DNA from 4 places in the Bradyrhizobium sp. SZCCHNR1098 genome. Region 2 is predicted to be linked to each of the others. Evidence: predicted binding sites of a transcription regulator. Region 2 holds the regulator's gene; each other region holds the start of a gene.
What was found. The regulator LexA, encoded in region 2, represses DNA repair genes until DNA is damaged. The targets are predictions, from matches to a motif close to TGTTCNNNNTGTGTTCNG.
Positions count from the first base shown of each region.

Region 1: QX135_RS02270 (YifB family Mg chelatase-like AAA ATPase) is a predicted target of LexA. The motif match lies at 3,539-3,556, and genes of this name have one in related genera.
Region 3: QX135_RS08840 (putative DNA modification/repair radical SAM protein) is a predicted target of LexA. The motif match lies at 2,239-2,256, and genes of this name have one in related genera.
Region 4: QX135_RS12740 (ribonuclease T2) is a predicted target of LexA. The motif match lies at 2,511-2,528, and genes of this name have one in related genera.

Region 1 is NZ_JAUEXY010000001.1:495,460-502,565, reverse strand. It holds gene QX135_RS02285 (DNA translocase FtsK) at 1-1,326, shown strand, start outside; gene QX135_RS02280 (outer membrane lipoprotein carrier protein LolA) at 1,522-2,283, shown strand; gene QX135_RS02275 (DUF2336 domain-containing protein) at 2,303-3,373, opposite strand; gene QX135_RS02270 (YifB family Mg chelatase-like AAA ATPase) at 3,603-5,141, shown strand; gene QX135_RS02265 (hypothetical protein) at 5,244-5,471, shown strand; gene QX135_RS02260 (PAS domain-containing hybrid sensor histidine kinase/response regulator) at 5,599-7,106, shown strand, end outside.
Region 2 is NZ_JAUEXY010000007.1:132,291-139,396, reverse strand. It holds gene QX135_RS16825 (LysR family transcriptional regulator) at 1-224, shown strand, start outside; gene QX135_RS16820 (alpha/beta hydrolase) at 233-1,042, shown strand; gene glp (gephyrin-like molybdotransferase Glp) at 1,174-2,397, shown strand; gene lexA (transcriptional repressor LexA) at 2,604-3,302, shown strand; gene QX135_RS16805 (hypothetical protein) at 3,561-4,001, shown strand; gene QX135_RS16800 (hypothetical protein) at 4,225-4,443, shown strand; gene QX135_RS16795 (ComEC/Rec2 family competence protein) at 4,398-6,689, opposite strand; gene QX135_RS16790 (hypothetical protein) at 6,829-7,041, shown strand; gene QX135_RS16785 (glutamine--tRNA ligase/YqeY domain fusion protein) at 7,063-7,106, opposite strand, start outside.
Region 3 is NZ_JAUEXY010000003.1:152,690-159,795, reverse strand. It holds gene QX135_RS08850 (DNA polymerase Y family protein) at 1-1,478, opposite strand, end outside; gene QX135_RS08845 (DNA repair protein) at 1,378-2,166, opposite strand; gene QX135_RS08840 (putative DNA modification/repair radical SAM protein) at 2,340-3,578, shown strand; gene QX135_RS08835 (UdgX family uracil-DNA binding protein) at 3,672-5,156, shown strand; gene QX135_RS08830 (methyltransferase domain-containing protein) at 5,176-5,916, opposite strand; gene QX135_RS08825 (coproporphyrinogen-III oxidase family protein) at 5,957-7,106, opposite strand, start outside.
Region 4 is NZ_JAUEXY010000005.1:14,783-21,888, reverse strand. It holds gene QX135_RS12755 (porin family protein) at 1-24, shown strand, start outside; gene QX135_RS12750 (cold-shock protein) at 302-517, opposite strand; gene QX135_RS12745 (23S rRNA (adenine(2030)-N(6))-methyltransferase RlmJ) at 771-1,631, opposite strand; gene QX135_RS12740 (ribonuclease T2) at 1,766-2,470, opposite strand; gene QX135_RS12735 (hypothetical protein) at 2,603-3,067, opposite strand; gene QX135_RS12730 (hypothetical protein) at 3,236-3,541, shown strand; gene QX135_RS12725 (DUF3617 domain-containing protein) at 3,610-4,155, shown strand; gene QX135_RS12720 (NAD(P)H-quinone oxidoreductase) at 4,207-5,199, opposite strand; gene QX135_RS12715 (ABC transporter substrate-binding protein) at 5,218-6,423, opposite strand; gene QX135_RS12710 (fumarylacetoacetate hydrolase family protein) at 6,506-7,106, opposite strand, start outside.

The sequences.
Region 1 (7,106 bases), on a different contig from region 2:
GGCATCAAATCGTCGCGCGTCATCGGCCTCGCCGACGACATCGCCCGCTCGATGAGCGCGCTGTCTGCGCGCGTCGCCGTCGTGCCCGGCCGCAATGCCATCGGCATCGAGCTGCCGAACGCGCACCGCGAGAAGGTGTATTTGCGCGAGTTGCTCGTCGCCAAGGAGGCCACCGAGAGCGTCGCCAAGCTGCCGCTGTGCCTCGGCAAGAATATCGGCGGCGAATCCATCATCATCGATCTCGCCCGCACCCCGCACATGCTGATCGCCGGCACCACCGGCTCGGGCAAATCCGTCGCCATCAACACCATGATCCTGAGCCTGGTCTACCGGCTCCGGCCGGACCAGTGCCGGCTGATCATGGTCGACCCGAAGATGCTCGAACTGTCGGTCTATGACGGCATTCCGCATCTCCTCACGCCTGTCGTCACCGATCCGAAGAAGGCCGTCGTCGCGTTGAAATGGGCCGTGCGCGAGATGGAGGAGCGCTACAAGAAGATGGCCAAGCTCGGCGTGCGCAACATCGACGGCTACAATGCCCGTCTCGGCGAAGCGCGCGCCAAGGGCGAGGAGCTGACCCGCACCGTCCATACCGGCTTCGACAAGGAGACCGGCAAGGCGATCTACGAGGAGGAGAAGCTCGACCTCGATCCCCTGCCCTACATCGTCATCATCGTCGACGAGATGGCCGACCTGATGATGGTCGCCGGCAAGGACATCGAGGGCACGGTGCAGCGCCTCGCCCAGATGGCGCGCGCCGCCGGCCTGCACGTCATCCTGGCGACGCAGCGCCCGTCGGTCGACGTCATCACCGGCACCATCAAGGCGAACTTCCCGACCCGCATCTCCTTCCAGGTCACGTCCAAGATCGACAGCCGCACCATCCTCGGCGAGATGGGCGCCGAGCAGCTGCTCGGCCAGGGCGACATGCTCTACATGGCCGGCGGCGGCCGCATCAGCCGCGTGCACGGCCCGTTCTGCTCCGACGAGGAGGTCGAGAAGGTCGTCAAGCACCTGAAGGCACAGGGCTCGCCGGAATATCTCGAGGCGGTCACCGCCGAGGAGCCGAGCGAGGAGGATGGCGCCGTGTTCGATGCCACCGGCATGGGCGGCGGTGGCGGCGGCGACGACCTGTTCTCCCAGGCGGTCGCCGTGGTCAAGCGCGACCGCAAGGCCTCGACCAGCTACATTCAACGCCGGCTGCAGATCGGCTATAACAAGGCCGCTTCGCTGATGGAGCGGATGGAACAGGAAGGCATCGTCGGCCAGGCCAACCACGCCGGCAAGCGCGAGATCCTGGTGCCCGAGGAGGAAGGCGGATTCTGACGGCCCCGATGGCCGCAGAAACGCCGCTTCGGTGCCCGATCTTCACGCGATTACGATCACGCTGCCCGCCCGATCCGGGATAGAACGCGTAAAACTCAGGACGTCGTTTTGAAAAGCTCCTTGTTGAACAGCACGTTTTCGTATCACGCAGCTTCGCGCGGGCGCCGGATCTGCGCCTGGCTGGTCGCCTGCGCCGTGACGACATGCTCTGTCGCCGGTGCGTCCGGTCACGCCGCCGCGCAGGGCACGCCGGCTCCGAAATCAGGCCCGAAGAGCGGCTCCCAGCTCAGCGCCTCCGACCAGCAGCGCTCGGGCCAGAGCCCTTCGACCACCCAGACCGCCCCGCCCAATCCGATCATTCCCGATCCCCGGCGCAACGTGCCGGCCAGCATCTTCACCTCGTTCGACGCCAACCAGAAGGCGCAGGCGGCCAAGGTCAGCGCCTATCTGTCGTCGCTGCAGACGCTGGTCGGGAACTTCGTCCAGGTCGGCCCGGACGGCAGCAAGACCAAGGGCGATTTCTACATCCAGAAGCCGGGCAAGGTCCGCTTCGAATACGAGCCGCCGACGCCGATCGACATCATCGCCGACGGCTCCTCGCTGGTGGTGCGCGACCGCAAGCTCGCGACCCAGGACGTCTATCCGCTGTCGCAGACGCCGCTGCGCTATCTGCTGTCGGACCGCATCGACCTGCTCAAGGACACCAACGTGATCGCGGTTGCGGCCGACGACCTCTACGTCACGATCACGATCGAGGAGAAGCAGGCTCTGATCGGCACCAGCCGGCTGATGCTGATGCTCGGCGTCAAGGACGGCCAGCTCAAGCAGTGGACCGTGACCGATCCGCAGGGCTACGACACCACCATCGCCGTCTACAATCTCGATACGACCAAGAAGCTCGATCCGGCGATGTTCAAGATCGACTTCACGGCCTATCCGAGCACGCCGCCGGGCTGACGCCGCCTCTCGCGCTCGCTCAGCGCGATTCGAGCCCGCGCACCTTCCATTGCGCTTCGGACAGTGCAAGCTTCTCGAAGCGCTTGCGCGCCTCCTCGAGGTCATCGGCCGGAAGCGCGTCGCAGCCGGGCCGGCCGCGCAGGATCATCGACGTCGTCGCCCAGCTCAGCCGCGCCGCCTTGCAGGCCAGCAGCAGATCCGTGAGACGATCCTCCTCCAGCAGCGCTTCGATCGTCTCGATGGTGACGACGCAGAGCAGCGCCAGCGCTGCGATCACGGCAGGGAAATCGCCGGTGGCGCAGAAGCGGTTGACGGCGGAGTCGCCGAGCTTGCCGGTGCGGCTGAGGGCGGCAACCTCGGCCTTGACCTGCTGATAATCCCAGATCGCGCGCATTGCCGCGCCGGGCGAGCGGGTCGGCGTCGCCTGCAGGGTGGCGCGGGTCGCCGGCGGTGCGGCCTTGATGAAGCGGGCGCGGGCGCCCTCGCTCGCCGCGGCGACGAAGGCCCGCGACAGCTTGGCCGGCAGATCTGTGCGCAGCGCGAGCTTTTCGGCGAGATCCTCGTCGCGCTCGGCGATCTTGAACAGGCTGCGATAGCCATCCTCGGACAGCCGGGCGGAGAGGTTCTGTGCCAGCGCCATGCGCACCGCCGGAAAGCCGCGCGCGATCAGCTGCGTCGTGAGATTGTCGCCGATGCCGCGTCGGCTGGCGAGCGCGACGAGATGCGCCGGGCTGCCGGTGCGGATGAACTCGGCGAGGTCGCGCTCGGTCAGCACCGCCGCCTTGGCCAGCATCGGCCCGGCGACGCGCAATTCGGGGTGAACGGCGAGCAGCCGCGCGGTGGCGTAAGGCGCACGCTCGACGCCGGCGAGCGCCATGCTCAGCTCGGCCAGCAGCTCGGTCGCGACCTGCGGCATCAGCCGAGCGAACATCTGGTCGTAGAGATCGAGCTGCTCGTCCGATGCGGGCCGCGGACCGGCCAGGAACAGGCTGGTGGTCCGGCGCAGCATGTCGGTGGCGAGCTCGGACACCGTCCGCGCATCACCGGCGGGCGTCTTGGCGGTCGGAGCTGCCGCAGGCGCTGGAGGCATCGCACGTCCCTCGTTGGGCGCCTCTTGGCCGTGACGGAGGCGCGGGTCGATCATCAATTGAGGAAGAATGCGAAGGCCGGACTAAAGGGGCGTTAAGCCCGGCGGACGGAGCTGCAACCCGCGCGGCTGTCGTTAATGGATTGCGGCAGAGCGCGGCAACGACGATGTTCCTGTATCGTTCTTGCGAACAATCCCTGCTTCCGCTAGCTTGGTCGCTGGGAGGGGCATCATGGTCCAGCGCGTTTCCACCGTCGCCTTCGAGGGGATCGAGGCCCGCGCGGTCGACGTGCAGGTCCAAGTCGCGCCCGGTCTGCCGGCCTTCGCGATCGTCGGCCTGCCGGACAAGGCGGTGTCGGAAGCGCGCGAGCGGGTGCGCTCGGCGCTGATCGCCTCGGGCCTGGCGCTGCCGGCGCGGCGCATCACCGTGAACCTCGCGCCGGCAGACGTGCCCAAGGAAGGCAGCCATTACGACCTGCCGATCGCGCTGGGGCTGATGGCCGCGATCGGCGCCATTCCGCCGGATGCCCTCGGCGGCTTCACCGTGCTGGGCGAGCTCGGCCTCGACGGCTCGATCGCGCCAGTCGCCGGCGTGCTGCCCGCGGCCATCGGCGCCAATGCGCGCGAGGAAGGATTGATCTGCCCGGCCGCCTGCGGCGCCGAGGCGGCATGGGCGAGCCCCGATTTGCAGATCATCGCGGCGACGTCGCTGATCCAGATCGCCAATCATTTCAAGGGCACGCAGGTGCTGTCGCGGCCGCAACCCAGGATTCAGGAGGCGCCCGCCAGCCTGCTCGACCTGCGCGACATCAAGGGCCAGGAGAGCGGCAAGCGCGCGCTCGAGATCGCCGCCGCCGGCGGGCATCATCTGCTGATGATCGGCTCGCCCGGCGCCGGCAAGTCGATGCTGGCGGCGCGGCTGCCCTCGATCCTGCCGCCGCTGTCGCCGGCAGAGCTCTTGGAAGTCTCGATGATCGCCTCGGTCGCCGGCGAGATCGAGGGTGGGGCGCTGACGTCGCGCCGGCCGTTCCGCAGCCCGCATCATTCCGCCAGCATGGCGGCGCTAACCGGCGGCGGCCTGCGCGCCCGCCCCGGCGAGATCTCGCTGGCGCATCAGGGCGTGCTGTTCCTCGACGAGCTGCCGGAGTTCGATCCGCGCGTGCTGGATTCGCTGCGCCAGCCGCTGGAGAATGGCGAGGTCTCGATCTCGCGCGCCAACCACCGCGTCACCTACCCCGCCCGCTTCATGCTGGTGGCGGCGATGAATCCGTGCCGCTGCGGCAATGCCTTCGAGCCCGGCTACGCCTGCAAACGCGGCCGCATCGACCGCTGCACGGCGGACTACCAGATGCGCATCTCGGGCCCGCTGATGGACCGCATCGATCTGCGCATCGAGGTGCCCGCCGTCACCGCCGCGGACCTCATCCTGCCGCCGTCCAAGGAAGGCTCAAAGGAGGTCGCGGCCCGCGTCGCGGCCGCGCGCGACCTGCAGCGCGCCCGCTATGCCAAAGCCGGCCTGCCGCACATCCGGACCAACGCCGAGGCGCCGGCCGCCGTGCTCGACGAGATCGCCAGGCTCGATGCGCCCGGCCAGAAGCTGCTGCGCGAGGCCGCCGAGACGATGCGGCTGTCAGCCCGCGGCTATCACCGCGTGCTGCGCGTGGCGCGGACGCTCGCCGATCTCGACCATGCCGAGACCATCGGCCGGCTGCATCTGGCCGAGGCGCTGTCGTATCGCGCGCTGGCGGAGGACAATCGCCATGCGGCGTAAAGGCGCCCCTCCCCCTCAACACTCTGGTAACGACTTCTCTTTACGCTCCGACAACCATAGGGCCCGCGTTCCGTCATCAGGCCTTCCGCGTCGGTGCGTATCATGTTGCGTTTCAAGGTCCTCGTTTTGGCCGTGCCGCTGATCGCGGCGGCGGTCATCGCCAGACTCGAATTGGCGCCCTCCCCGCAGCCCTGCATTGCCGTCGGTGCCGACAGCGTCTCGCTCGGCTCCGCGCCCTTTCACGCCGATCTCCATGTCGACTTCACCGATGATCCCGCGCGCGCAACCACGCCTCATCACCGACCGATCCGGTTCTGTGAGCCGGGCTAACGCCCGGTTCACCATCTCTGCACGGCAGAATCGCGCGTGCACGACCTTTCAAAGTCTCAGCAATACCGACGCCGCATGGTGCGGGCCGGCCATGACATTGGGATCGAAATCGTCGGGGGTGATCGAGATGGGACCGATTTTTCACGTCAGGCTACGCCTGCGCCGGTTCATGCGCCGTCACCGCACCATCTTCGCGATCCTGCGCTCGCTGATGATCTTCTCCGCTGGCTTCGGCGGCGCGTACGGCTTCATCAAGGCCAGCATCTCCGACAACTCCGGCTATAACCCACACACGTTCGCGATCGGAGCCAGCTTCCTGTTCGCGCTCGCCTGCGTCGGCCTGGCCACGCTCAGCATGCGGCTGCGCTTCGTCGCCAGGAAGATGCACAAGATTGCGCTCCACAACGAGGTGCTGGCCGACCGGAACTGGGAGCTGCAGGAAGCCGAGCAGCGCGCCCGCAATCTGTTCGAGCAGCAGGGCGACCTCATCGTCATGCGCGCGCGCGACGGCAGCATCATCTTCGTCAACGACGCCTATTGCCGGATGGCCGGCCTCGATCGCGACAAGCTGCTCGGCAGCGCGTTCACCTTCGAGCTGATCGAGCAGGGCGACAGCGCGCTGGAGCCGAACGGCACGCGCGTCCACGACCAGCGCATCGAGAGCGCGGTCGGGCCGCGCTGGATCGCGTGGCGCGAGGCACTGGTGCGTTCCGACGCCGGCCAGCCCGCCGTGCTGCAATGTGTCGGCCGCGACGTCACCGACCGCACCGAGACCGAGCGCGCGCTGGCGGAGGCGCGCGACCAGGCCAATGCCGCGAACCGCGCCAAGTCGCGTTTCCTGGCGATGGCGAGCCACGAGATCCGCACACCGCTGAACGGCATCCTCGGCATGAGCGGCCTGTTGCTCGAGACGCAGCTGACGCCGGAGCAGACCACCTACGCCAAGGCGGTTCGCACCTCGGGTGAAGCCTTGATGTCGCTGATCGACGAGCTGCTCGACTATTCCAAGATCGAGGCCGGCAAGCTCGCACTCGAGGCGCAGCCATTCTCGCTGGCGACGCTGATCGAGGAGATCACCGAGCTGCTGGCGCCGCGGGCGCAGGCCAAGCAATTGGAGATCGCGGCCTATCTCGACGAGCGGCTGCCGACCTGGGTGACCGGCGACGCCGCGCGGCTGCGCCAGGTGCTGCTCAACCTCGCCGGCAACGCCATCAAGTTCACGGCTTCGGGCGGCGTCGCGCTGATCGCCGAGCCCGGGATCTGGCCGAACGAGATCAGCTTCCAGGTGCGCGATACCGGCATCGGCATCGCAGCCGACGCCCAGGAGCGCATCTTCCGCGAATTCGAGCAGGCCGATGACAGCGTCGCGCGCAGCTTCGGCGGCACCGGACTTGGCCTGGCGATCTCCGACCGGATCGTCAAACGCATGGGCGGCCGCATCGCGCTGCAGAGCCAGCTCGGCGCCGGCTCGACCTTCGAGGTGTCGGTGCCGCTGCCGCCGGCGCTGGAGCGCGGCGAGCAGAACAGCTTCCGCGGCCCCGACCTCGCGGGACAGTCGGTCATGCTGGTCGCGCCGGCCGGGCTGCAGGCCGAGCTGATCGAACGGCGCCTGCAGAACTGGGGCGCGCAGACGTG
Region 2 (7,106 bases):
CATCACCGGTGATCACGACGATACCGACCAGGATGGCAAAGCTCTACGGGCCGCGATTTGGGCTGACGCTCTGTCCCGCGCCGTTGAAGCTGCGGCTGCCGGCCGTCTCGATGGTCTGGCCGCTGCAGCTCGATCGTGATGCAGCATCGGTCTGGCTGCGGAACATGGTGGCGGATATCCTGCACACGACCGAGCGCGCCGCCTGTCGCGCAGCTGCGGGATAGCATTCAAAATGAACTCTCTGCATCACGTCTGCTCCGGCCGCGCGCGGCTCGCCGCCGAGGTTGCCGGCCAGGGAGACCCTGTCGTCTTCCTGCACGCCGCAGTGTTCGACCGCTCCATGTGGCGCGCGCAGATCGAGGGCGTCGCGGCAACGCATATGGCGATCGCCTATGACCGGCGCGGATTTGGTGAGACGGTCGCCTATGAGGAAGCTCATTCTCCGGTCGAGGACCTGCTCGCCGTCGTCGACGCGTTCGCGCCGGGGCGGCCGGCGACGCTGATTGCCTGCTCGCAAGGAGGCCGCATCGCGCTCGACTTCGCGCTTCGCCATCCGTCACGTATGGCATCGCTGGTGCTGATCGCACCTTCGATCAGCGGCGCGCCGGAGCCGGTCTATCCACCGGAGATCAAGGCGCTAACGGCGTCGTTGGCCGCTGCCGAGGCCGCACAGGATTGGGATCGGGTCAGCGCTATCAAGGCGCATCTGTGGGTCGACGGTCCCTTGCAGCGCGAGGGACGCATCTCCGGCGAGCCACGCGAGACGTTCCTGAAGAAGAACGCCGCCGCACTCCGCGCGCCGCCAACCGGCGCGACTCTCGATATGGCACCAGCCTTCCCGCGCCTCGCGGAGATCGTCGCGCCATCGCTCGTCATCTGGGGGGACTTGGACTTTCCTCACATCCAGCAGCGAAGCAGGCTGCTCGCCGCAACAATGCCGAACGGGTCAGGACATGAGCTGGCCGGAACGGCGCACCTGCCGAGCCTGGAACGTCCGCAGGAGGTCACGCGGTTGATTGCAGACTTTCTCGCGCGATCGTGAGGCAGCGGCCCGGACGCGGCCCACATCAGACGATCAGAAGGCAGGAAGCGGCCTGAGCCCTTGGCCGAGCCGTGCGCGTTCGGTTAGAAGGCGACTCATTCGATCTGCCGTCTCCGTCCGAAGGAACTCTCATGGCCCTGATGCCGGTGTCCGATGCGTTGTCCGCCGTGCTCGCCGGCGCCGAGCCGCTGGCCGAGGAGCTGGCCGAGGAGCTGGTGACGCTGGACGAGGCCCATCACCGCATCCTGGCCCGCGACCTCGCGGCGCTGCGGACGCAGCCGCCCGAGGCGATGTCGGCGATGGACGGCTACGCCGTACGCGCGGCGGACGCAGCCCAGGCCAAGGTGCGGCTGAGGGTGATCGGCGAGGTCGCGGCGGGGCGGCCGTTCGATCGCGTGGTCGGACCCGGCGAGGCGGCGCGCATCTTCACTGGTGGCGTTGTCCCTGAGGGCGCCGACGCGGTGGTGATCCAGGAGGACACGATCGCCGAAGATGGCCACGTCGTCATCACCGAGGCCGCGATCAAGGGCCGGCACATTCGGCCCGCGGGCGTCGACTTCCACCAGGGCATGGTGCTGCTGAAGGCGGGCCGCCGGCTCAGCGACCGCGACCTGTCGCTGGCGGCCAGCATGAATCATCCGGCACTGCCGGTGCGGTGCCGGCCGAAGGTGGCGCTGCTCGCCACCGGCGACGAGCTCGTGATGCCGGGCTCGACGCCCGGCCCGGGCCAGATCGTCTATTCCAACGGCTACGCCCTGCGGGCGCTGGTGCGCAGCGAGGGCGCGACACCGATCGATCTCGGCATCGCCGCGGATACGATGGAGGCCACGGTCGCCGGGATCCGGCGGGCGCGCGAGGCCAAGGCCGACATCCTGATCACGACCGGCGGCGCCTCGGTCGGCGATCACGACCTCGTCAAGCAGGCGCTCGAAGCCGAGGGCATCGAGATGGCGTTCTGGAAGATCGCGATGCGGCCGGGCAAGCCGATGATGCACGGACGGCTCGGCGACATGAGGGTGATCGGACTGCCCGGCAATCCGGTGTCGTCCTATGTCTGCGCCATCCTGTTCCTGGTGCCGCTGATTCGGCGGCTGCTCGGCCGTGACGAAGCTCGCATGCCACGCGAGACCGCCCTGCTCGGCCGCGAGCTCGGGGCGAACGATTCGCGCGAGGACTATCTGCGGGCGCAGCTCGAAGAGCGCGCCGACGGCACCCTGATCGCAACGCCGGTGACGCAGCAGGATTCGTCGCTGCTCGGCAATCTCGCGCTCTCGCAGGCGCTGGTGATCCGGCGGGCGTATGCGCCGAAGGCCGCCGCCGGCAGCCCGTGCGAGATCCTGCGCCTGCCGAGCTAGGCCGTTTCCCCCGGCAAAGCCCGGTCCGTTCACTACAATTTAAGGATTGCGGAACACACATCGAACATATAGTGTCCGTTCATGATTTGTTTTTAGTATGTTGCGGGCGACGCGATGATGGTCCGACTCCAAGGCGCTCTCAGCCGGTTTGTGCTCAAGGCGCAGCTCCTGGACTCGGACGACAACAAACTGGGGACCAGGTCGAGATGCTGACGCGCAAACAGTACGAACTTCTGCGGTTCATCAACGAGCGGCTCAAGGAAGCCGGCGTGCCGCCGTCCTTCGACGAGATGAAGGATGCGCTCGATCTGCGCTCGAAGTCCGGCATTCATCGCCTGATCACGGCGCTCGAGGAGCGCGGCTTTATCCGCCGGCTGCCCAACCGCGCCCGCGCGATCGAGGTGATCAAGCTGCCCGAGCTGTCACAGGCTGCCAACAACCGCCGCGGCTTCACCCCATCGGTGATCGAGGGCAATCTCGGCAAGGTGCGCACCAGCACTCCCGCGCTGGACGATGGCGAGCGCCCCGTCGCGGTGCCGGTGATGGGCCGCATCGCCGCCGGTACCCCGATCGAGGCGCTACAGACGCGCAGCCACACCATCAGCGTGCCCGCCGACATGCTCGGCAACGGCGATCACTATGCGCTCGAGGTGCGCGGCGACTCCATGGTCGATGCCGGCATCCTCGACGGCGACATGGCGCTGATCCAGCGCAACGAGACCGCCGACACCGGCGACATCGTGGTAGCGCTGATCGACGATGAGGAAGCGACGTTGAAGCGCTTCCGCCGCCGCGGCGCATCGATCGCGCTGGAGCCGGCCAACACCGCCTACGAGGTGCGCATCCTGCCGCCCAACCGGGTGAAGATCCAAGGCAAGCTGGTCGGGCTGTATCGCAAGTACTGATCGCGGACGCGATCGGTCGATCGGCGGCGAGCGCACGCGCTTCTCCGCCGATCGAAATTGGTCACGCGCGAATGCACCTCAGGATGTGCAGCGCGGCATGCTCAAACGCTTGTGATCGCCCGCGGGCGCACGCGGTGCAGATCAGCGCAGAATTGCCGTGAAGCGCGCGCTAACATCTCCTCGATGTCCACTCTGATAGAGGCCTGCGCCTGTCCGGGGGGAGCGTGGGTCGGCTATCTCTCAACGAGGAGCGATCCGATGTGTGACTACAGCCTCCATGCGGTTGCGTCCCGTCCCGCCAAGGTCGGCGAGACGTTGATCTCGACGACGTTTCGCGGCACCGCCACCCGCGGCTTCGCCCTCGAGAGCGAGCCGACCGTCGCAGTCTGCATGCTGCCCGGCACCGAGTTGGCATTTGTCGAGGACGTCCGCTACGACAGCCGCTGGCTCTGGACCCGGACGATCCGCGAGCGCGTCGCGAAGTTCAACAGCATCGAGACGCACATCCCCGATCGCCATCACGACGCGATCGAATTCGCCGACGGCCGCCACGTGCTGGTGACCCAGCTCTGCGAGGGCCAGCGCGTCACCGTGCTACAATTGCCGGTCAGCAAGCAGCCGGCCGAACGCCGCCCGGGCATGGCGGAGGACGTTCCGGCTTCGCAGGCCACACCGATTCGCCGCATCAGCATCACCTGAGCGCCTGCGCGTCCGCATTTCTCTCGGTCATGAGCGAGCTTTCGGCCGGGGGAGATTTGGTTTCTGCAAGCGCAAGGTCCTTTCGGGCGAACCTCACGCTCCGGCATCGCATCGAATAGGAACGACATCCCTCGGCCGGCATTGTGTGCCGGGGGAGCTTGCCGCCGCGGTCAACAAGATCGATTGGAACAAGGCCGACCGGATCACCGAGCCCGGCCGCTACATGCTTCCGTTCGGATGGCTAACGGTCACGGTTGATGACATCGCCGTCTGGCAACGATATCCGGGCGCTGCGTTCACGCTGGTCGAAGGTCCCTCGCTGTTCGATGGACCCGACGACACCGAGTATCATCTCAGCACGTTGTATCATCTCAGCACGTTCGAGCTGTCCGGCGCTCAATCCTGCTCGCCCTGCTCCGTCTCCGGCGGCGTCGCGTCCTGAAGCCGCGACACCGGCGCACGCGGCGTCAGCGTCGTGTCGAACTCGCCGGCCTCGGCGGGCGCCGGCCACCACGGGCGGTCGGTGCCGCCGGCGCGCACCGGCGTGACGGAGAAGCCGGTGCCCCGCTGCACCAGCATCAAGGCGCCCTGCTGCTGCAGGCGCTGGCGATCGATGACGGCCGCCGCGCAGGATGACGGCGCGGCGCGCGCGGTGACGATCAGCGCGGCACGGGCGCAATCATCGTCGAGCGCCTCGGCGCGCAGGGTCAAGGCGGCGAATCGGCCGTCGACCATCGCGACCACGCAGCCCGCCTCGTCGCAGGAGACGCCATCGGCGAGCGATGAATCCGCCGGCAGCCGGGCATCGGCGTCGGCCGCGAGCCACTCCTTGGTGGCGAACACGTCCTTGCCGGTGCGCATCACATGCAGACGTCCGTCACGGCCGCGCACCGCCACCGCGCGCCCGTCGCCGGCGATCAGGACGTCGGGCAGAGGCGTCGTGGCGGCCCACGCGGTGGCCACCGCGAGCCCGACGGCGCCCGACCAGCGCAGCGGTGTGCGCAGCAGGCCGATCAGGATGACGCCGAGGCTGGCCAGGATCAGCGGACCGATGCCGAAGCCCGGGATGCGCCCGACCGCGCCGGGCAGCGCCGCCACCCAGCGCGTCACCGCGATCATCCAGTCGATGCCGAGGCCCATCAGCGTCCACCAGGGACCGTCGAGCCCGAACGGCGCCGCCAGCAGGCCGAGCAGTCCGGCGGGCATCACCAGCACCGAAACCACCGGCATCGCCGCGAGATTGGCGAGCACGCCATAGGGCGTGACGCGATGGAAGTGGAACGCGGCATAGGGCGTGGTCGCAAGCCCCGCGATCAGCGAGGCCAGCAGCAGCATCGCAAGCTCGCGGCCGCCCCACAGCGCGATGCGCTGCGTCGTGGAGCTGTCCGGCGTCGCAAACAGTTTGGGCAGGCCGAACTGCACCAGCGCGACCAGACCGAGCGTCGCCGCGAACGACATCTGGAAGCTCGGATGCACCAGCGCTTCGGGTGCCGCGATCAGCACGATCATCGCCGCGACCGCGAGCGTGCGGAAGGTGACGGCGCGGCGATCGACCATGACCGCGATCAGCACCACGGCCGTCATGAAGAACGATCTCTGCGTCGCGACCTCCGCGCCCGACAGCAGCAGGTAGAACGCCGCCGCGACCAGCGCCGCCGCGGCCGCCCACTTCTTGATCGGATGGCTGATGGTGAGGCCGGGGATCAGCGCAAGCAGCGCGCGCACGGCGAAGAACACGACGCCGGCGACGACGGCCATGTGATAGCCTGAGATCGACAGCACGTGGCCGAGGCCGGAGACGAACATCGCATCGTTGACATCGGGCGTGATGGCGTCGCGCCGGCCGGTCAGCAGCGCGGTGGCGATGGCGCGCTCATCGCCCGTCAGGCGGGCACGGATGCGTGCGTCGATCGCATCGCGCAGACCCTGCATGGCCGCCGCATAGCCCAGGCCGAAGCCGGCGGCCTGCGGCGGCGTCGCCGTCGTGATCGCGCCCATCACGAAACCGGAGGCGCCGATGCCCTGGAAGAACATGTCGCGCGCGAAGTCGTAGGATCCCGGCCGCACCGGGGCCATCGGCGGCAGCAGCCGCGCCTTGAGCTGCACGAAGCTGCCGACCTCGGGCGCCGTGCCCTTGCGCACCGCGAGCCGCACGCGCGCGATCGTGGCGGCGTTGCGCGGGCTCTCCATCGCGGCGACGCGCAGCACGATCCGATCGCTGCGCTCGCGGACGTCGCGCGCCTCGACGAAGCCGGACAGCGCCACCGAATACAACGGCCGCGCCAGCACCGGATGTGCGACACGCGCGGTCTTGATGGTCGCCGCGGCAAAGCCGCACGCTGCAGCTGCGATCATCACGGCAACCGGAAACATCCGATGCCGCCGCATCATGATGGCGACGATGCAGAGCAGCGCCGCGGTGGTGGCGGCGATCCAGAGCACCGGCTCGTGATCGGCGGTGAAGTACAGCGCGATGCCGGCCCCGAACGCCACCGGCACCCAGGGCAGCAGCCGGCCCGCCCCGGCCTCCTCGACCGCCCAGCTCTTCAGGCGGGCGGCGAATGCCGACGACGCGCCGGACCCGATCGCGGGCCAGCCGCCGGCCAGCGCGCCGCGCGGCGGCCAGACATCGGCCATCGCGCCCGCGATCCCGCGACGCCCTCCCGGCGGCCTGACCGGCTCCGCCATTGCCCACACCACCCGTTACTTCACGGGCATGGAGGCTAGCGAAACCACGGGGAATCCGACTAGCGGAACGGAACGAGAATCCAATCCCGGTGCCGGGAACGTCATTGGAACTTTCGGCACCGCACGGGCTTATGCGGGTATGGACCACCATGACAATGACGATCCCTTTGCCGACCTCGCGCTCGACACGGCGATCCACCTGCGCTGGACGTTGCGGGACATCAAGGCCCACCGGCTCACGCTCTCCCCCGTCGCCGACGATGATCTCTCGCTCCTCGCGGAGCGCGGCCTGGTCGAGGTCAGCGATGGCGTGCCAACGCTGACCGAGGCCGGCCTCGCAGCGATCAATTGAGCTGCGGCTGCGGTCCCCATCTCATCCCTTCGCGACCTCCTTCGCAAAGGTGTCGCGCAGGCCGA
Region 3 (7,106 bases), on a different contig from region 2:
CCGTGCTCGTCCTCGACGCGGAAATAGTCGCGCGTGAGGCCCTGCCCGCCCGGCCGCCACCATTCCATGGCGATGCGCTCCGGGCCTTCGGCGCGCACCACCGCATGCGCGGCACGGCGCCAGACGAAGCGCGCAGGCGGGCCGTCCGGCACCCCGGCGATCACCTGGATCGCCTCCGGCTGCGCGAACAGCCGCAAGGGCCGCAGTGGCGGCTCGCCCTCGGTGCGCTCCGGCCAGGCGGCTGCGGTGGCAGCCGTGAGATTTGGCTGCGCCGGTAGCGGCAGCGCCGCACGTTCCGGGATGTGGGTGTCGACCGGCAGATGCACGACCACGCGTTTGCCGCCGATGCGCGCGGCGATGCGGTCGATCAGCGCCGACAGCTCGTCATTGTCGTGGACATGGGCGTCGAGATCGCGCTGCTGCTGCACCACGATCTCGCTGCGGCTCGCCGACAGCCGGATCATGTCGAAGCCGAAGCCGGGATCGAGCGGATCATTCAGGGCGTCGAGCCGCTCGCGGAACAGACGGTCGATGATTGCGGCCTCGGTGACCGGCTGGCCGGTGTCGACCGCGATGACGCGCACCAGGCCGTCGGTGCGGAAGAAGCAGGCCTCGAGCCGCCGCGCGCCCTTGCCCTGCTGTGCCATCGCCGCCACCAGCATCGCGGCGAGACTGGAGAGACTGGCCGCGATCACCGTATCGGTCGCGACCGGCTCGGCGAAGCGCTTGTCGACGATGTAGTCCGGCGGGACTTTGCGCGGGCTGATCGGCGCATCGGCCTCGCCCAGCGCCTGGGCCAGCACGCGGGTGAAGGCGACACCGAACCGCGCCGTGATCTCGTTGCGGCCGCGCGACGCGACGTCGCCGATCGTCTTCAAGCCGGCGCGGCGCAGGCCGAGCGTGATCGCCTCGCTGCCGCCAAGGGCTGCCACCGGCAGCGGCGCCACCGCGGCCGCCTCCTCGCCGTCAGGCACGATGCGGCCATGCACCTGCCGGTTCAGCGTGCGCGCACACACGGCGTTGGAGGCGATCGCTGCCGACACGGTGAGACCGTGCGCGGTCAGCGCATCGCAGAGCGACCGCATCAGTTTGGCTTCGCCGCCGAACAGATGCACGCAGCCGGTGATGTCGAGCGAAAGCCCATGCGGCGGATCCAGCGCCACCAGCGGCGTGAAGCGGTCGCACCAGTCGGCGATGCCTTCGAGCATCTTGGCGTCAGCCGCGAGGTCGGCCTCTTGGACGACGAGGTCGGGACAGACCGCGCGGGCGTTCGCCAGCGGCTGGCCGAGGCTGACGCCATGGCACGCCGCTGCCTCGTCCAGCGCATGGATCAAGAGCGCATTGGCGTCCTTGATGACGACGACCTGCGGCAGGTCGTCACGCCGATCGGCGGAGCAGTTTCGCTTGATCCGATCGATGGGCAGGCGCGGCAGCCACAGGCTGAGGATCCGCCGCCGGTTCGCTGAAACGGCACGCATCGGGGGTCCACTCCATGATCCATCGTCCGGTCTGGCCGTGACGATTGCGAATGAGCTCGGCGTCGAGACGCGGCGCGCCCCAGGCCATCCAGGGCGCCGAGGGCAGCGACGGCGCGGTGCGGACGATCCAGCGCGTCTCGGCGGTCGAAGGTTCGGGTGTGGCTGCAATGCGCAACACGAGCGCGGTCACGCCGGACTCCTGCGCGGCCAGGGTCAGCTTGCGGCTGGCGACGAGATCGAGCTTTTGCGTCTCGCCCCACACCTCCAGCATCACCCCGCCCAGCGCATCGCAGGCGAGCGCGTCGGCCGCGGTGCGCAAGCCGTGATCGAGATCGGGCGCCCGCACGATCACGATGCGGCGCGGGTCGAGGCCAAGCTCGGCGAGCCCGCTCATCGACAGCGCGCCCATCTCGCGCTCGGCGAAATCCTGCCGGATCCAGATCAGCGGGCGGCGCGCCGCGACGCGCGCGGCGAGCCCGCACAGGAAGCCGGTCGCGGCCGTCGCCTGACGGCCGGTCTCGGCGAACACCTCATGCAGCGCGCCGGTGGCCAGCCCGCCCTGCAGCACGGCGTCGGCCTCGTCATGGCCGAGCGCGACCCGGCGCAGGTCATGTGCGCCATCTCCCGCCTCGAGACGGGCAATGCGGCCGCGCAGACGCGCGAGCGTATCCATGCGTGCGCCGGTCATCCGTCGCCGCTCCTCTTCCATCCATCGTGCGGGCGCTGCCGTTGTTGCAGTTGAACCCACGACGGCCCTCTTTGTTCATGATACGTTCTAATATAAAGCTAACGCCTTCGAGAGAGTCAATCGGGATTGCCCCGGATGTGATTCAGCGAATGGAATCAAAAGGATTCAAAGGTATGGAGCTGCTCCGCAAGCTGGAGATCCTGGCCGATGCCGCCAAGTACGACGCCTCCTGCGCCTCCAGCGGTACCGAGATGCGGGATTCCCGCGACGGCAAGGGTCTCGGCTCGACCGCGCCCGGCATGGGCATCTGCCATTCCTATGCGCCGGACGGCCGCTGCATCTCGCTGCTCAAGGTTCTGCTGACAAACGCCTGCAACTACGACTGCCTGTATTGCGTCAACCGCGCCTCCTCCAACGTGCCGCGCGCGCGCTTCACGGTCGACGAGGTGGTGAAGCTCACCATCGATTTCTATCGCCGCAACTACATCGAGGGTCTGTTCCTGTCGTCCGGCATCATCCGCAGCCCGGACTACACCATGGAGCAGGTCGTGAGCGTGGCGCGCAAATTGCGCGAGGAGCATCGCTTCCGTGGCTACATTCATCTGAAGACGATTCCGGAGGCTGACGAGGCGCTGATCGCCGAGGCTGGCCGCTATGCCGACCGGCTCAGCATCAACATCGAGACGCCGCTGGAGGCGAGCCTCACCAGGCTGGCGCCGGAGAAGGACCAGCGCGCCATCCGCCGCACCATGGGCCGTCTCCGGCTCAAGCTCGACGAGACGGTGGAAGCCAAGAAGACGGTGCGGAAGGCGCGGCCGCCGCGCTTTGCCCCTGCAGGCCAGAGCACGCAGATGATCGTCGGCGCCGACGACGCCAACGACCGCGTCATCCTGTCGACCTCGGCCAATCTCTACGGCGCCTACAAGCTCAAGCGCGTCTATTACTCCGCCTTCAGCCCGATCCCCGATGCAAGCCGCGCGCTGCCGCTGCAGGCGCCGCCCTTGGTGCGCGAGCACCGGCTGTACCAGGCCGACTGGCTGATGCGGTTCTACGGCTTCGACGCCGATGAAATCGTCGAGGAAGGCGAAGGCATGCTGCCGCTCGACATCGACCCCAAGCTCGCCTGGGCGCTGCGCCACCGCGACCGCTTCCCGCTCGACATCAACACAGCAAGCCGCGAGGAGCTGTTGCGCGTGCCCGGCTTCGGCACCCGCACGGTGGAGCGCATCCTCGCGACCCGCCGCACCACCACGATCCGCTTTGCGGATCTGGCCCAGCTCAACGTCATCAGGAACAAGGCGCTGCCGTTCATCGTTCTCTCCGACCACCGGCCACAGCCGTCCCTGCTCGACGGCGCCGCGCTGGCGGCCCGGCTGCGGCCGAAACCGCAGCAGCTGGGATTTGGATTCTAACGGAAGCCGTCATCGCGAGCGCAGCGAAGCGATCCAGGGCCGCACGAGAAGTCTGGATTGCGTCGCTTCGCTCGCAATGACGTGAGGAGAGAAATGCACGTCGTAACCCTCGACAACGACACTGATTTCGACGGCTGGCGCCGGGCAGCGCGGGCGCTGGCGATGAACGACGTCAAGCCGGCCGAGGTGAGCTGGCGCGTCAAGGGCGCGGAGGCCGATCTGTTCGACGATGAAGCCGAGACGACGCTGCCGGAGGTGCCGGAGGGCGCGTTCTCGGTGCCGGCGAGCTTCATGGAGCTCGCGGAGAGCGCGATCCTGCACAGTGACCCCAACCGCTTCACCCTGCTCTATCGGCTGCTGTGGCGTCTCAGGACCAATCACGACCTGATGGAGATCGCGACCGATCCCGACGTCGCGCAGGCCAACGCGCTGGCGCGAGCGGTGCGCCGCGACGTCCACAAGATGCATGCCTTCGTCCGCTTCCGCGAGGTCGGCCGCGAGCGCGAGACGCGCTACGTCGCCTGGTTCGAGCCGGAGCACCACATCGTCGAACGCGCCGCGCCGTTCTTCGCCCGCCGCTTCGCCGACATGCCGTGGTCGATCCTGACGCCCGAACTCTGTGCGCATTGGGACGGCAGCCGCGTCAGCTTCACGCCCGGTGTGAGCAAGGCTGACGCGCCATCCGAAGACCGGCTCGAGGAGGTGTGGCTGCGCTATTACGCCAGCATTTTCAATCCGGCACGGCTGAAAGTGAAGGCGATGGAAAAGGAGATGCCGAAGAAATACTGGCAGAACCTGCCCGAGGCGAAGCTCATCCAGCCGCTGATCGCGGCCGCCTCCCGGCGCACCACGGAGATGATCGCCGAGCCCGGCACCTCACCGCACAAGCCGCAGAAACGCGTCGAGGAGAGCGAGATGACCCGCAAGCCAACCACACACGCGCATGCTGCTGAGACCTCACGTGATGTCGAGTCCACCGATCTCGAGACCTTGCGTGAAGAAGCCGCCGGCTGCCGCGCCTGCCCGCTGTGGAAGGACGCCACGCAAACCGTGTTCGGCGAAGGCCCCGCGCATGCGCCGCTGATGCTGGTCGGCGAGCAGCCCGGCGACAAGGAGGACCTCACCGGCCATCCCTTCGTCGGTCCCGCCGGCCAGATGCTCGACCGCGCGCTGGCCGAGGCCGGCATCGACCGCAGCAAGGTCTACGTCACCAATGCGGTGAAGCACTTCAAGTTCGTGCCCCGCGGCAAGATCCGGCTGCACCAGAAGCCGAACACGCCGGAGATCAAGGCCTGCCGGCAATGGTACGAGCGCGAGCTCGCCACCGTGCGTCCGGCCCTGGTCGTGGCGCTGGGCGCCACCGCGGCGCAGTCCGTGCTCGGCAAGATCACGCCGGTCAACAAGAGCCGCGGCCATGTCGTCGACCTCGCAGACGGCCCCAAGGCGATGGTGACGGTGCACCCGTCCTACCTGCTGCGGCTGCCGGATGCCCACGCCAAGGCGCGGGAGTATGAGCGCTTCGTCGAAGACCTGAAGATCGCCGCCGCCGCGATCAAGCGCGCCGCGCACGCGGCGTGAGGCTGCCCCCAACCGGCCCTTACTTGATCGCCAGGAAGCCCTCGAAGCAGACGTGCTTGTAGATCGTCATCGTGTCCACGAACCCGGCCCGCCGCAGCATGTCGAGATTGCCCTGGGTCGAGAACGGTTCCAGCACGCCCTTGAGGCTGCTGGCCTTGCCCAGCACCTCGTCCGGCGAGTAGCCGTTGTCGAGCTTGTAGTCGATATAGACCGACGTCATGATGTCCTGGAACCGCGCGTCCGGCGCCCTGACCTTCTCGAAGAACAGGAACGCGCCTCCCCAATTGAGCGACCGATAGATCGCATCGATCAGGGTCTGGCGATAGCGCGGCGGCACGAACTGCACGGTGTAGTACGACACGATGAAGTCGCTCGCCTCGTAGCCGACCTCGCAGGCATCGGCCGCCAGGTATTCCACGTTCGCCACATCCCTGCTGTGCGCCCGCGCGTAATCGATCATGGCCCGCTCGGTATCGATGCCGATCCAGCGCGTGCCGTGCGGATGGCGCTTGGCGAGTTGCCGAAGCAGCGTCCCCGTCGACGTTCCGATTTCATAGGCGACGGAATCCCGCTTCACGAAGAAATCGCTGACCTGCTCGACCAGCTTGTGGCCGGCTTCGTAGTTCGGAACCGACCTCGCGACGTGGAGATCGAAGTGCTGAGGCGTGTCGCCGCCGAAGCTCCAGCCGGCACGCGCGGCGCGGATGCCGTCACCGGTCGCGTTGTCCCGCTCGAGGGTTGCTTGCCCAGACACAACCATGACGTTCCTCCCTGGTCGACGACGTGTTGAAACTCCCGATCTAACCGTATTGAAGCGCGCGCTCCGTCACTTTCGGCGACAACGCGTCCTTGACGGCCGGACTGAAGAACAGCGACAGCATCTCATCCTCGAACAGCCGGCCGAGCTCCGAAAGCCGCAGCCCCGCATGGCCGTCGCCGTCGCGATACGCTTCCAGGGCGCCGACGCTGCTCAGCCTGGCAACGAGCTTGTCATAATGGGCGGACAGCTCCCGGTTGTCGGCGCGCATGGCACGGCGATCGGCATCCTCGACCCGGCCGGTCCGGAGCCCTGTGGCATAGGACGTCGCCAGCAATTCCTGCCGGTCGACGGCGCGCCCCGCCGTGATCGGACTGTTGCCAGCAAGGACGGTTTCGACATAGGCGCGCACGTCGGGAACATTGCGGAAGACGTAGCCGCTCTTCGCGGCCCCGGCACTGACATGCGAATACGCGCCCGCACCGATCCCGAGAAGATCCCGTGATGGCGAGGTCCGGATCGTCTTGAACGGGTCGGCATAGCGGCGCGCGCGCACGAAGCGGTTGCCGTCGGTCAGGTCATATCCGAGCGCCGCCATCTCCTGCCAGATCAGCATGCGTCCGAACAAGGTCGCGAACTCGCTCTCGAAGCTCGCCTGCTTCAGGTCGGATTTGAGCCAGTGTCCCTGGGGGCGATCGGCAAACCGAGCGTGATACCAGGTGAGGTGCGGGGGCCGGATCTCGGCGACCATCGCCAAATTGTTCCAGGTCTCGGACGGCGACCCCTTGTACAACCCCTGGATCAGGTCGAGATTCCAGTTCTCGAAGATGTCGGCGACGATCGAGCACGCGAGAAGTGGAACGTCCCGCTTGTAGCCGCGCGCGGCATATTTGAGCACGGTATCGTCGAACGATTGCACGCCGAAACTGAGGCGCGTGACGCCCTGCTGCTTCAGAGAGCGCAGCTTCTGCTCTCCCTCGGGCGCGGTGATCGTGAGCGGGCTGCCCTCGATGCAGATCTCGGCGCCGGGCCGCACGTCGAACGTATCGCGGATCGTCGCGATCAGATCCGTCAATGCGTCCTCATCGAGAACGAGCGGTGTGCCGCCCCCGATATAGATCGACGACACCACCGTTCCGGATCGGCGCAGCTGCGGCTCCCAGGCCGCCAGCTCGCGCTTGAGCGCATCGAGG
Region 4 (7,106 bases), on a different contig from region 2:
GCAGGCATCAACTTCCACTTCTGATGGCAACCAGGGAATAGGAAGAAGAAACGTCCAACGACAACCTCCCGGCCGCTCGCGCGGCTGGGATTTTTTTGTCGGAGTCCCTTTTGTCGTAGCGCTCCGTGCAATCTGGAGGCATGCGCGCATCGCGCGCGGCCTGCACGTACGAGCCGGCAATGCTGTGCACGCGAGCCGGCGGCGCTGCCGGCAGCTTCCAAACGAACGAATGAGATGCCGTCGAGGCGCCCGCGGCTGCAGTCTCACGCTGGTGCGTGAACCGTTGCCTGGTGGGCTCGCCCTAAGACGACAGGACCAGGTTCACCGCCTTCGGGCCCTTGCCCTTCTTGTCCGGCTCGACCTCGAAGCTGATCCGTTGTCCCTCGGTCAGATCCTTCAGGCCCGCGCGCTCCACCGCCGTGATGTGCACGAACACGTCGCGTCCACCGTCGTCCGGCTTGATGAAGCCGTAGCCGCGCTCACCATTGAAGAACTTGACCGTCCCAGTCATGGCCATCGGGAAACTCCTCCCCCGCAATGCTTCCTCCACTGCGCGCTCTGCGCAGCGTCCGACCGGACATCACTTTGATCGGAAAGCGTTGGCCACCTTAACGCCCAGCGCTCGCCACGCCGGATCGTCTGGATCTTGTTAGGCCTTGATCACCCCGCCGCAACCATTCGCGGAAGCGGAACGTAAAGCCAGTCTTACAATCAGACACAATAATACGGTTCCGCGCCGATTGACTACGGCTTTTCGACCAGTCGCCGTTTCAAGCTTTGGGGAATTCGATCCGGAAGCGCGCCGCGCCGCCCTGGCCGAGCGGCTTCTGCAGTTCCTGCAGGATGAGCTTCAACTCGTCATGCAATGTCCAGGGCGGGTTGACGATCAGCAGCCCGGTCGAGGTCAGCGCCTCGCCTTCGATCTGCGGCGCAACACTGAACTCGATCCGCAGCACCTTGCCCGGCGGCTTGGCCGCGGCCGCGAGCGCCGCGACGCGATCGGTCAGCTCTTCCGTCGCGCGCCGGCTCTTGGCGGGATACCACAGCACGTAGATACCGGTGGTCCACTTTGCGAAGGCCGCAGCAAAGCGATCGGCGAGCCGCTCGAACTCATCCTTGGCCTCGAACGCCGGATCGATCAGCACCACGCCCCGGCGCTCGTTCGGCGGCACGAAGGCGGGCAGGGCGACCCAGCCGTCGAGATCGACGACGCGGGCCTGGGTGTCGCGGCGCAACTGATCGATCAGCTGTTTGCGAGGGATCGGTGCGAGCTCGCAAAGGGTCATGCGGTCCTGCGGCCGCAGCAGCGCCCGGGCGATCAGCGGCGAGCCGGGATAGGCAACCAGCTCGGCCTTCGGATTGAACGATCTGATGATGTCGAGATAGGGCGACAAGAGTGCATAGGCCTGCTCGGAGAAGCGCGCCTGCAGCACGCGAGCGATGCCGGTGAGGAACTCGCCACTGCGGATGGCCTCGTCGCCGGTGAGATCGTACAGGCCAGCGCCGGCATGGGTGTCGATCACCCGGAACGCAGCGGGCTTCTCCTGGAGGTAGACCAGGATGCGCGTCAGCACGATGTGCTTGATGACGTCGGCAAAGCCGCCGGCGTGAAAGGCGTGTCGGTAGTTCATGCGGCACGAGTTACGCCGTTCCGCGTCAAAAGGGTACCCCGTCGATGCGCCGGATGGATCCAGGAGCATCGGATCAGCGCCGCGCCGAGAGGCGCCGCAGGCCGACGCACTGCGGTCGCCCAATTCGGCCGTCGCTAGCCGCCGCGGACCGGCGGCATGTTGACCTCGTCGCGCCGGCAGGCCTGGCGGTCGATCTCGTCGCAGTTGCGAAACTCCAGATCCTTCGACAGGCAGATCCGGACCTCGCTCAGCCTGGTGCGGTTGCAGGTGACGGCAATGCCCGATGTCGTGAGCTTGGGGTTGGCCTTGATGAAGGCCTCCTCGACCGCCCCCGGCGCCACCGTCTTGGCCTCCGTAAGATCGAGGAATTCCGGCGGGATCTTGATGGCGGCGCGGGCCTTGCGGATGATTTCGAAGTAGGCCTTCGCGGACAGGCCGGCGCAGGTGCCGTGCTTGTCCCACTCGTTGTAGATCAGGCCCGGCGCCGGCATCAGGTCGAGCATCGAGGTCATGATGTTGCGCGGCAGGCGCGGCGCCGGCTGCTCGCAATATTCGGGGTAGCCGTTCTCGTATTGCGGCCACAGCCCGTGCACGACGAACGAGTAGGGCCGGCCGCCGCACTGCTGGGACCGGTTGCCGCGGCCGCCTCGCTCCTCGGCTTCGGCACAGTACGAGGGCGACCAGGATAGCGAGAGAACGTAGAAGTCGAACGCGCCCGGCGCGTTCTGGCGACGGTCCTGCGCCTCGGCGGAGCCAGCCGCGAGCACACCCACCAAGAGGGCAAAGCAGGCGATCGTTATGGACAACAGGACGGCAGGTCGGCGCAGGCAATCGAACATGACGTACTCCCCGGACAATGCCAGGAGCCTAGCAGCACGCGGGAACATTTCAAGAACAAAAATGGCCGCCCCGAGGCAGCCATTCGTCAGCCGGCCGCCCGCGCGAGCGGCCGATGGTCCGACAAAGTCGAATCAGGGCTTGGCGGCGCGGCAGGCCGGATTGAAGGCCCAGTTGCGATCGAGGCCGACGACGCAGAACTCGACGCCCTGGTCATAACCGGCGAAGCCGCCATCCTCGATGATCGAGAAGTTGACGGTGCGCGCCTTGCCGTCGCTGATCATCACGCTGCCGGTGCAGAAGCGGCGCGGAATGTTGTCGGACTGCCAGGGGCGGAAGGCGATCTCATGGACATTGGCGACGCCGGTGATCGTCAGCGAGGAATTCCAGAAGGTGCTTTCCTTGTCCTGGAATCGCGAGACGATGGTCGGAATGGCCGCCTCGCAAGGCGCGACCCGGCCTTCATATTTCGGGCCGGACAGCCAGAAGTTCATCTCGAGCGGATTGGCGGCCTGAGCCGGGGCGGTGGCGACGATGGCGGCAAGCAGCGCGCCACAGGCGGCGCCGAACATCTTGAAAGGTGAGCTGAAGTCGCGCATGGGCCGTCCGCAAGGCTGATCCGGGAGCGTGGACCGTGCCGCGGCGGCCACAGGAGGTCAAGTGCAACGCGGCAACACTCCACGATTAGTCCTGTTAACGCGAGGCTGGTGTTCTTTTCTTGACCGCACAGGACCTTTAGGATGGCAGGCCAGCTCAAGGAGAATGCAATGCGGACGCTGAAGGCCGGACTCGTGAAGACTGCAGGCCTCGCGGCCGTCGGGATGCTGCTGGCCGCCGCGCCGGCTCTGGCCGACGTGGTGCCGCCCTTCAAGGGCAACGACACCGGCGGCATCATCTCCTATCAGCTGGCCCAGAGCACGGATGCGCGCCAGCTCGCGGTCGATCATTGCGCCTCCTACGGCAAGGTCGCGAAGTTCCGCGCCGTCGATGCGCGCTATGGCGGCTACGTCTCGTTCGCCTGCCGCTGGGTGCCCTATGGCTCGGCGCAACGGCCGCTGCGGACGCTGTACTAACGTTCTCCTAATTGCCATCTTTTGGCGGCATTCGCTCCGACATCGCGCAACGAGCCGGAACGGAACACATGACCTGCACACGCACTGCCATCGGCCTTCTGGCCTGCTGTCTCCTCAGCGTGACCGCGAGTCACGAGGCCCGTGCCGTGGACCTGCCGGTGCGCAAGGCGGGCCTGTGGGAATTGAAGATGGTCAGGTCCGGCGGCCAGCTGCCGGAGATGACCATGCAGCACTGCACCGACGAGACCACCGACAGGGACATGAACAACATGGCCTCGCCGATGGCGCAGCAGGTCTGCTCCAAGCAGGACATCCAGAAGACCGCAACCGGCTATGTCAGTGATGCCGTCTGCAGCTTCGGCGGCATGAACACGACCTCGCATGCCGACATCACCGGTGACTTCAACTCAGCCTACACGGTGAAGACCACCTCGCGCATCCAGGGCGGTGCCGCCGGCGCCGCCAAGGAGACCGCGATGACCATCGAGGCGAAGTGGCTCGGCGCCTGCAAGCCCGACCAGAAGCCCGGCGACATCGTCATGCCCGGTGGCATGAAGATGAACATCAAGGACATGAACAAGCTGAAGAACCTCATTCCGGGTGCCAAGCAGTAGGCGGGCGGCCGTTGCGTTTGGCGGCACGAGCGCAGAGACATGGATCGTCGCTCATTCGCGGACGCAAAGCACGATCTTCCCGATATGTCGGCTCGTCTCCATGCGGGTGTGCGCATCGGCCGCCTCGGACAAGCGATAGATGCTGTCGATGTGCGGCCGAATGGCCGTCCCGAGAAGGGGCCCGACGCGTTGCCGCAGGTCGGCCGCGATGCGTCGTTTGAGGTCCAGTGCCGTCGACCGCAGGAATGCGCCGGTGATGCTGGCCCGGCGCGCCATCAGGCCGCGCAGCGGCACCGCCAACTCGTTCCCATGTCCGGCTGAGAGCAGGGCGATCCGTCCGCCCGTTGCGAGCGCCGCAAGGTCCTGCGCGATGTGAGCGCCTGCGGAGGTGTCGAGGATGCAGTCGACACCGCGCGTCCCCGTCGCCGCGCGGATCTGCTCTGCGAGATCGGGATCGGCGTAGTCGAACACGGCGCTGCAGCCGAGCCTGAGCGCCGCGGCGCGCTTCTCTGCGGTGCCGGCGGTGGCAATGACGGGATGACCCAGCGCGCGCAGGAGCTGGATCGCGATCGTGCCGACGCCGCTGCTGCCGCCATGAATCAAGGCGGTCTCGCCGGGCGCCATGCGCATCAGCTCGAAGAAATTGAACCAGGTCGTGAACAGCGCCTCGGGCAGGGCGGCGCCTTGGATCAAGTCGAGGCCGCTCGGCAAGTCCAGTGCAAGATGCTGATCGGTGGCGACGTATTGCGCGTATGAGCCGCCGTCGGTCAGTGCGATCACCGCTTTACCCAGCCGCTCCGGGGAAACGTTGGCGCCGCAGGCCACGATGCGCCCCGAGGCTTCCAATCCCGGTATGGGATTGGGCTCCCGCGACGGCCCGGCAGTGCGCTGGTTGCAGTCATGACGGTTGATGCCGGCGGCTGCGACCTCGATCAGCACATCGTCTGGTCCGAGGCGCGGGACCGGCCAGTCCTGTCGCTCCGACAGGACCTCCGGGCCGCCCGCGGCGGTGATGATGACGGCGCGCTGATCGTCCGGAATCATGCTTGGTCGCTCATGTGCTCACTTACCGACCAGGCTGCACTTGCTGCGGTCGAGCGGGCGAAATGCCTGATCGGGGGCGATCTTCGTCACCAGCTTGACGAAGTCCCAGGGGCCCTTCGATTCGGCGGGAGTCTTGACCTGGACCAGATACAGGTCGTGCACCATGCGCTGGTCGTCGCGGATCTGGCCGTGGTCCGCATAGGCGTCCGAGACCGGCGTCGCCTTCATCCTCGCCATCACGCTTGCGCCGTCGTCGCTGTCGGCATCCTTCACCGCCTGCAGATAGTGCCGCACGGCCGAATAGACCCCGGCCTGTATCTGTGACGGCATCGCCTTCCGGCGCGCGTAGAACGCGTCGGAGAAGCGGCGCGCGGCGGGGGAGGCATCCTCGAAGAAGCTGGTGACGATGAGATCGCCCTGCGTCGCCTTGAGGCCGATGGCTTCAATGTCCACGTTCTGGAACGACATCGGCACGATCTTCATGCCCTGGGCCGCAAGCCCGAACTCCTCGGCCTGCTTGATGGCTGTGGCATTGTCGCCGGCAACGTTGAGCGCCAGGATCTTGGCGCCGGAGGCCTGGGCCTGCAGCAGGAAGGACCCGTAGTCCGGCGTGCCGAGCTGCGCCTTGACGCTGCCGGCGACCTTGCCGCCGAGCTCGGCGATGCGGGCGCGCGCGGTCGCCTCGACCGAATGGCCGAACGCGTAGTCGCCGGTGATGAAGAACCACGGCTCCTTGCTGGTCTGCATGATGCCCGAGACGACTGCGGTCGCGGTCGAATAGGCGTCGTGCGTCCATTGCACCGAGGTCGGGGCGCAAGCTTCGTCGGTCAGCTGGTTGGCGCCGGCCCCCGAGATGAGAAAGATCTTGCCGTTGCTACGCACCAGCTCCTGGACGCCAAGGGCCGCGCCGGAGCTGCCGCCGTCGGCGATCGCCTGCACACCGTCCTGCTCGAACCAGCGCCGGGCGATCGCGACCGCGATATCCGGCTTGTTCTGATGGTCGGCCTGAAGGATTTCGATCGACCTGCCGCTGATCTTGCCGCCAAATTCCTCAGCGGCTATCCGGGCCGCTTCCACGGAGCCGGGCCCCATCGCGGTCGCGAAGATGCCGGTCATGTCGGTGAGCACACCGATACGGATGGCACTCCCCTTGATTTCGGCCTGCGCGGATGAGCCTGCAAGCAGCAGCAGCCCAGCGATGCTGGATCTGAGACAGCGCGACATGATGATCCTCCCCGGATTTGAAGATTTGGTTTTTTGTCGTGTTTGATTGGTGCGCCTCGCGGTTCTCCGCGAGGCGGAGACGTCAGGCTGCCGGTTCGGCAGCCACGGGATTGCGCAGCACGCCGATGCCCGAGATGTCGACCTCGACCGTATCGCCGGGCTTCATGAACAGAGGCGGGGTGCGCTTGAAGCCGACGCCTCCCGGCGTGCCGGTGACGATCACGTCCCCCGGCAGCAAGGTCATGATCGTCGAGCAATAGACGATCAGATCGGGGACATCGGTGATGAGGAGATCCGTGGTGGTCCGCTGCACGGTCTCGCCATTGAGGCGGGTCTGCAGCGTCAGTTTCGACGGGTCGGGAATTTCATCAGCCGTGACCAGCCAGGGGCCGAACGCGCCAGACCGGTCGAAGGTCTTGCCCGACAGGAATTGCGATGTATGGCGCTGCCAGTCGCGGATGCTGCCTTCATTGTAGCAGGAATAGCCGGCGATGTGCGCGAGCGCGTCCTGGCGCCGGATGTGCCGGCCGGCTTTCCCGATCACGAGCGCAAGCTCGCCCTCGTAGTCGAAATGTTCGGAGACACCAGGGCGAATGACCGGCTGCAGATGGCCGACTTGGCTGGTGGGAAAGCGCGCAAACAGCGCAGGTTTCTCGGTGACGGCCCGCCCGGTCTCGGCGACG